DNA from 3 places in the Janthinobacterium sp. GW823-FHT01H08 genome. Region 1 is predicted to be linked to each of the others. Evidence: predicted binding sites of a transcription regulator. Region 1 holds the regulator's gene; each other region holds the start of a gene.
What was found. Region 1 encodes LexA, which represses DNA repair genes until DNA is damaged. Its sites were predicted from a motif close to ACTGTATNNNNATACAGT; they were not measured.

Region 1 (2,265 bases):
CGACGCCACCGAGGTAGCCAACGTGGCGGCCGCCATCACGCCTGCCACGCGCATCGTGTTCGTGGAAACCATTGCCAATCCGCGCACGCAGATCGCCGACCTGAAAAAAATCGGTGACCTGTGCCGCGAAAAGGGCATCTTGTACATCGTCGACAACACGATGACGACGCCGTATTTGTTCCGCCCGAAAGCCGTGGGCGCGGGCCTCGTGGTCAACGCCTTGACGAAATCCATTGGCGGCCACGGCAATGCGCTGGGCGGCAGCTTGACGGACACGGGCGTGTTCGACTGGACGCAGTATCCGAATATTTTCGAGAACTACAAGAAGGCGGCGCCCGCGCAGTGGGGCATCGCGCAAATCCGCGCCAAGGCCTTGCGCGACTTCGGCGCGTCCCTGGGGCCGGAAGCGGCGCACCATATCGCCGTCGGCGCGGAAACCATGGCCTTGCGCATGGACCGCACTTGCTCGAACGCCCTGGCGCTGGCCACCATGTTGCAGGCCGACCCGAGAGTGGCGGCCGTGCATTACCCGGGCTTGCCGTCGCACCCGCAGCACGCGCTGGCGAGCGACCTGTTCCGCAGCTATGGTTCGCTGTTCAGCTTTGAATTGAAGGATGGCATCGATTGCTTCGATTTCCTCAATCGTTTGAATTTGGCCATTCCAGCGAGCAACCTCGGCGACACGCGCACCCTGGTCATTCCCGTCGCCCACACGATCTTCTACGAGATGGGCGCCGAGCGCCGCGCCAGCATGGGCATCGCCGAATCGCTGATCCGCGTCTCCGTCGGTATCGAGGATGAGGTGGATCTGCTCGAGGATTTCCGCCAAGCACTCGATGTATAAGTCGCCGGACAAATGAAAAGGGCCGCAACAGTCATGCTGTTGCGGCCCTTTGTTTTTCGCCGTTCAATGGTAATGTCTTCGTGCCTTCAGAAACCGTAGCGAGCAAGTCCAATATCGGGTTGAGTAGCGGAGCTGTACATTGTACGGGGGGCGCCCAGCTAGCGAGCAACGGATGCCCGAGAGTGGGCTGCGCAGTAGGTTTATGAGGGCGCGCTCAATCAGTGCCAGCTGCGCATCAAGCCGACTGCTAAGCCTTCCAGGGCAAATTCATCTTCCGGCGACACGGTGATGACCTTGAAATCGGGGTTTTCCGGCAGCAATTCGATGACGGAACCCGTCTTCTTGTAGCGCTTGACCGTGACTTCGTCGCCGATGCGGGCCACGACGATCTGGCCATTCTTGGCGCTGTCGACCTTTTTGACGGCCAGTAAATCGCCATCCATGATGCCGGCGTCGCGCATGGACCAGCCGCGTACCTTCAGCAGGAAGTCGGGCTTGGCCGAAAACAGGGCGGGGTCCACGTTGTAGCTCGCTTCCAGGTTTTCCTGGGCAAGGATGGGCGAACCGGCGGCCACCCTGCCGATCAGGGGCAGCGACATCAGCAGTGCCGCCGGCACTTTCGATGGCGGCGCTTCGGCTGCCGCGCCGATCAGGCGGATGCCGCGCGAGGTGCCGGGCGAAATCTCGATCGCGCCCTTGCGGGCCAGGGCCTGCAAATGCTCCTCGGCCGCATTGGCCGATTTGAAACCCAGTTCATTGGCAATTTCGGCACGGGTGGGAGGAAAGCCCGTGTTTTCAATCGCGTCCTTGATCAGGTTCAGGATTTGTTCTTGTCGTGCTGTCAGCTTGATCATGAGCGGTGGGTGCATACTAAAATGCTGTCTATATGAACAGTCTGTATTTTTGTACAGTATCGCCCACTATGCAAGGGGATTTCCGTGTTTTCGGCGAATTTCGCAAGAAATACTTGTTCCCGGTCGAAAAGCACGGTGGTCCGCGGGCTTTTCGGGTGCTGGCGCAAGCAATGATTGAAACGTTTGCAAAAGGCGGTTATAATCTTCGGCTGACCTTCCCACACCCGTCTTGACGCCGGGGTGGGCGATTATCAATCCGACCTGAAGGAGTTTGCATGCGTCATTATGAAATAGTCTTTATCGTCCATCCGGACCAAAGCGAGCAAGTGCCCGCGATGATCGAACGCTACAAAGCCAGCGTAACCACCCGCGGCGGTTCGGTTCACCGCGTGGAAGATTGGGGCCGCCGTCAAATGGCTTACTCGATCCAAAAGCTGCCTAAAGCACACTACATCTGCCTGAACATCGAATGCGACAACGAGACCCTGGTCGAGTTGGAAACAGCATTCAAATTCAATGATGCCGTGTTGCGTCACCTGACCGTTAAAATGAAGAAAGCTGAAACAG
Region 2 (2,265 bases), 1.0 Mb from region 1:
TTGGCAGCCTTGTCGGCGGCCTTATCCGCTTTTTCCGGCTTTTCAGCGGCCAGCGGCGGCAGTTCGCGCACGCCCAGCGAAGCGCGGACCTTGTTTTCGATTTCGCGGGCCAGCGCCGGACGCTCTTGCAGGAAGGCACGGGCGTTGTCCTTGCCCTGGCCGATGCGTTCGCCGTTGTAGCTGTACCACGAACCGGATTTTTCCACGATCTTGGCATCCGAACCCAGGTCCAGGATTTCGCCTTCGCGCGAGGTGCCGGCGCCGTACAGAATGTCGAAGTGCGCTTCCTTGAACGGCGGCGCGATCTTGTTCTTGACGACCTTGACCTTGGTTTCGTTGCCGATCACTTCATCGCCGGACTTGATCGAGCCGGTGCGGCGGATGTCCAGGCGCACGGAGGCGTAGAATTTCAGCGCATTGCCGCCCGTGGTCGTTTCCGGGCTGCCGAACATCACGCCGATCTTCATGCGGATCTGGTTGATGAAGATAACCAGGGTATTCGTGCGGTTGATGGAGCCGGTCAGCTTGCGCAGCGCTTGCGACATCAGGCGCGCTTGCAAACCTGGCAGGGAATCGCCCATGTCGCCTTCGATCTCGGCGCGTGGCGTCAGTGCGGCCACGGAGTCGATGACGACGAGGTCGACGCTGCCCGAACGCACGAGGGCGTCGCAGATTTCCAGTGCCTGCTCGCCCGTGTCAGGTTGCGAGATCAGCAATTCATGCAGGTTCACGCCCAGCTTTTGCGCGTAACCGACGTCGAGCGCGTGCTCGGCATCGATAAAGGCGCAAGTGCCGCCCAGTTTTTGCATTTCGGCGATGGTTTGCAGGGTCAGCGTGGTTTTACCCGACGATTCCGGACCGTAGATTTCCACCACGCGGCCGCGCGGCAAGCCGCCCACGCCCAGCGCGATATCGAGGCCGAGCGAACCGGTCGACACGACTTGCACTTCTTCGATCGGTGCGCTGGCATCCATGCGCATGACCGAACCTTTGCCAAACTGCTTCTCGATCTGCGCCAGTGCGGCGGCGAGCGCCTTGGCTTTTTCCGATGCGGGTACTACAGCTTTTTTATCGTCCATATGTTCTTTCAGCCGTTCTACAGTTGCGGATTCACGTGACGCATCTACGTGAACCGTGCAGCCTGCGATAGCGCCAGTGGGTTAAATTCTTTACACAGACAGTACTGTATAAAAAAACAGTGATCAATGCAAGCGGAACGTGGATTTGTTTTGAAACAGATCAATACAAGCCTGGTTTTTCACAAAAACTCGCCACCTTGCGGGAAATGAAACACAATACAAGCTTCTATGCCGCAAGCCGAGGAAGTCTCACCATGCGTATTTTACTTGCCGAAGATGACAGCGTACTGGCCGATGGCCTGACCCGTTCGCTGCGCCAGTCGGGCTATGCCATCGACTGTGTCAAAAATGGGCAGGAAGCCGATACGGCCCTGTCCACCCAGGAATTCGACTTGCTGATCCTCGACCTGGGCCTGCCGAAGATGTCCGGCCTGGAAGTGCTGCGCCGCCTGCGCGCGCGCGCCTCGCTGCTGCCCGTGCTGATCCTGACGGCCGCCGATTCCATCGAACAACGCGTGAATGGCCTCGACCTCGGTGCCGATGATTATATGGCCAAGCCGTTCGCCCTGTCGGAACTGGAGGCAAGAGTGCGCGCCCTGACGCGCCGCGGCGCCGGCGGCGGCGCCACCATCATCAAGCACGGTCCCCTCAGCTACGACCAGGTGGGGCGCAGCGCCTACATCAACGACCAGATGCTCGACCTGTCGGCGCGCGAACTGGGCTTGCTGGAAATCCTGCTGGGCCGCACCGGCCGCCTCGTCTCGAAAGAGCAGCTGGTCGACCACCTGTGCGAATGGGGCGAGGAAGTGTCGAACAACGCCATCGAAGTGTATGTGCACCGCCTGCGCAAGAAGATCGAGGTGGGCGGCGTGCGCATCGCCACCGTGCGCGGCCTCGGCTATTGCCTGGAAAAATACTCGGAAGCGGCGCGCCTGAACGCCGAAGCGGGCGAGTCGGCAGCCCCGGCCAGCGGGTCCGCCAGCAAGTGAAGGCGCGCGAGGCGCCAGCGGACGAGCCGGACGACGACGACTGGTTCGAGCCGCCCACGACGGAGCAGGACGACACCATCGAGCATTCGTTGTTCGGCGAAATCCTCGACTGGATGCTGGCGCCCTTGCTGCTGCTGTGGCCGATGAGCATCGCCATCACCTATCTGGTGGCCAAGGGCATCGCCAATCAGCCGTTC
Region 3 (2,265 bases), 150 kb from region 1:
GAACAGTTCCAGGCTGGCGCGGAACGTGGGCGGCGCTTCGAGCCAGACGAACAGTTCCGTGCTGTGGCCATGCGCGTCGTCGAGCATGTCCAGCAAGGCCCCGCCGCAACGGCGCTGCAAGCCGGGCCGGGGCAAGTGGCGCAGCTGCCCCAGGGTGCGGCAGCCGATGCCCTCGAACCAGTCGAGCCAGGGGCGCGCGGGCGGCAGCAAGGCGCACGGCAGGTCATCGAGGCGGCGCACCAGGCTGGCCATGCTCAAGGTCCGGCCCCGGCGCGTACCGGCGCGCGCCAGCAGCCAGGCACCGCGTGCCGTGGGGGCGCACGACAGCTGGGCCGTGTAACCGAGCGCGCGCAAGCTGGCCGCGATGTGCCGGCACAGGGCGCGCACGCCGCCGAACAGGCGCAGGCTGGCGCCCGCGTCGACGAGCAGGGTCGCTTCCTCGCCCTGCGCCACCAGCGGCGAATATTGCAGCAGCGCCAGCGCCACCGCCTGCAGGGCGTGCGCTTCCAGCTCGGGCGAGCGCTCGTGCAAACGCGCCTGCGGTGCCAGCATCAGCGCGCCCGCCCGGCGCATGCCGGGCCGGATGCCGGCCGCCAAGGCCAGCGGCGACAGGGCCATCACTTGCTCCTGCTCCAGCACCACGCCGAGGTGGTCAGCCGACCAGCGCGGGCAAAATACTTCGAGCGGGAGCCGGGGCAGGCACAGGCCGATCCAGAGTCGCATGGCGCAGCAGTAAAGAAGGAGGTTGCAGGGGCAGGAACAACGGCGCGTCGCGCTGCGGTCCCCGGCGCTTGATGAAGCCGATCTCGATGCCGCCGGCGGCCGGGCGCACGGACAGGCGCAGCGGCGCGGGCGACGCATCCTGCGCGCCGTGCAGGGGGCGCAGCATGCAGAACAGGGTGTTGCCCGACTGCGCCGCCAGGTGCAGCCGGCGCAGGCTGTCGGCGCGCACGTGCGATTGCCAGAACAGCAGGGCGCCGCACGTGCCGCTGCGCAAGATGTTCTCGGCCGCCCACAGGGCATCCTTGCTGCCGGCGCTTTTGAGCCACAGCAGCTGCGACGGCGCCAGCCCCTGCGCGGCCAGGGCCAGCGCCTGCGGCGGATGGGGCGGCTGCAGCAGCACGATGGGCAAGCCCGGCAGCTGCGCCAGCGCGGGCGCCAGCAGCCGCAATTCGCCGCTGCCCGGCTGCTGCACCAGCAGATCGATGAGGCTGCCGCTGGGCCAGCCGCCGCCGGGCAGCTGCGCCGACAGGGCGGCAAAGCCCGTATCCAGGCAGCGCGCGGCACCCTGGCCCAGCTGCGATGCGCGCCATAAAGACGGATGCAGGGCTTCCGGCGACGCCATCAATTCGGAATGTTGCATAATTGAATATCAAGATGAATACTGTATGCATATACAGTACTATCCAGCCCTGCTTTTGGCAAGGCTTATCTGCCAGATAGCGCGCCCGGGGCCGCTACGCCATGTCCGAAAAACCCCGTTTCTGGCATCGATTGCTGTACCATAAGCACTCTCCTTACCGCTCGGCAATGCACCGGGCGGCTTCCTCCGTCCATAAGGAAACGCATTTGACCACCATCCAAATCATCAGCGCCATCGTCTTCGGCCTTGCGCTCATCCACACCTTCGCCGCCAAATCGTTTGAAACATTATCGCGGCGCCACCCCCGCCATGCGGGCTTGCTGCATCTGCTGGGCGAAGTGGAAGTCGTGTTCGGCTTCTGGGCCTTCATCCTGATCATCATCATGGCCTTTGTCTCGGGCAGCGATGCGGCCATCGAGTATGCCGAGTCGCGCCATTACACGGAACCGCTGTTCGTCTTTGTCGTCATGGTCGTGGCCGCCTCGCGCCCCGTGCTCGACGCCGTGCAGCGCCTGTTGAAAGGCGTGGCGCGCGTGATGCCGCTGCGCACGGAACTGGCCCTCGTCTGGCTGGGCCTGGCGCTCGTGCCCCTGACGGGCTCGCTGATCACGGAACCGGCCGCCATGACCCTGGCCGCGCTGATGCTGGCGCCGCAAATCTTCCGTCCGGGCATTCCTGAATGGCTGAAATACGGCGCCTTGGGCGTGCTGTTCGTCAACGTTTCCATCGGCGGTACCCTGACCTCGTATGCGGCACCACCCGTGCTGATGGTGGCCACCACGTGGAACTGGGACAGCGCCTTCATGGCCACCCATTTCGGCTGGAAAGCCGCCATCGCCGTGCTGGTCAATGCCACGGGCGTAAGCATTTTGCTGCGCAAATACCTGCATAGCAACACCTCC

Region 2: recA (recombinase RecA) is a predicted target of LexA. The motif match lies at 1,183-1,200, and genes of this name have one in related genera.
Region 3: imuA (translesion DNA synthesis-associated protein ImuA) is a predicted target of LexA. The motif match lies at 1,384-1,401, and genes of this name have one in related genera.

The regions. Positions count from the first base shown of each region.
Region 1 covers NZ_CM179504.1:4,787,592-4,789,856, reverse strand. Annotated here, with positions in the region: gene AC3RCG_RS21530 (cystathionine gamma-synthase family protein) at 1-844, shown strand, start outside; gene lexA (transcriptional repressor LexA) at 1,063-1,698, opposite strand; gene AC3RCG_RS21520 (hypothetical protein) at 1,731-1,931, shown strand; gene rpsF (30S ribosomal protein S6) at 1,974-2,265, shown strand, end outside.
Region 2 covers NZ_CM179504.1:5,807,701-5,809,965, forward strand. Annotated here, with positions in the region: gene recA (recombinase RecA) at 1-1,079, opposite strand, end outside; gene AC3RCG_RS26080 (response regulator) at 1,334-2,068, shown strand; gene AC3RCG_RS26085 (sensor histidine kinase) at 2,065-2,265, shown strand, end outside.
Region 3 covers NZ_CM179504.1:4,936,703-4,938,967, forward strand. Annotated here, with positions in the region: gene AC3RCG_RS22140 (Y-family DNA polymerase) at 1-723, opposite strand, end outside; gene imuA (translesion DNA synthesis-associated protein ImuA) at 653-1,363, opposite strand; gene AC3RCG_RS22150 (putative Na+/H+ antiporter) at 1,570-2,265, shown strand, end outside.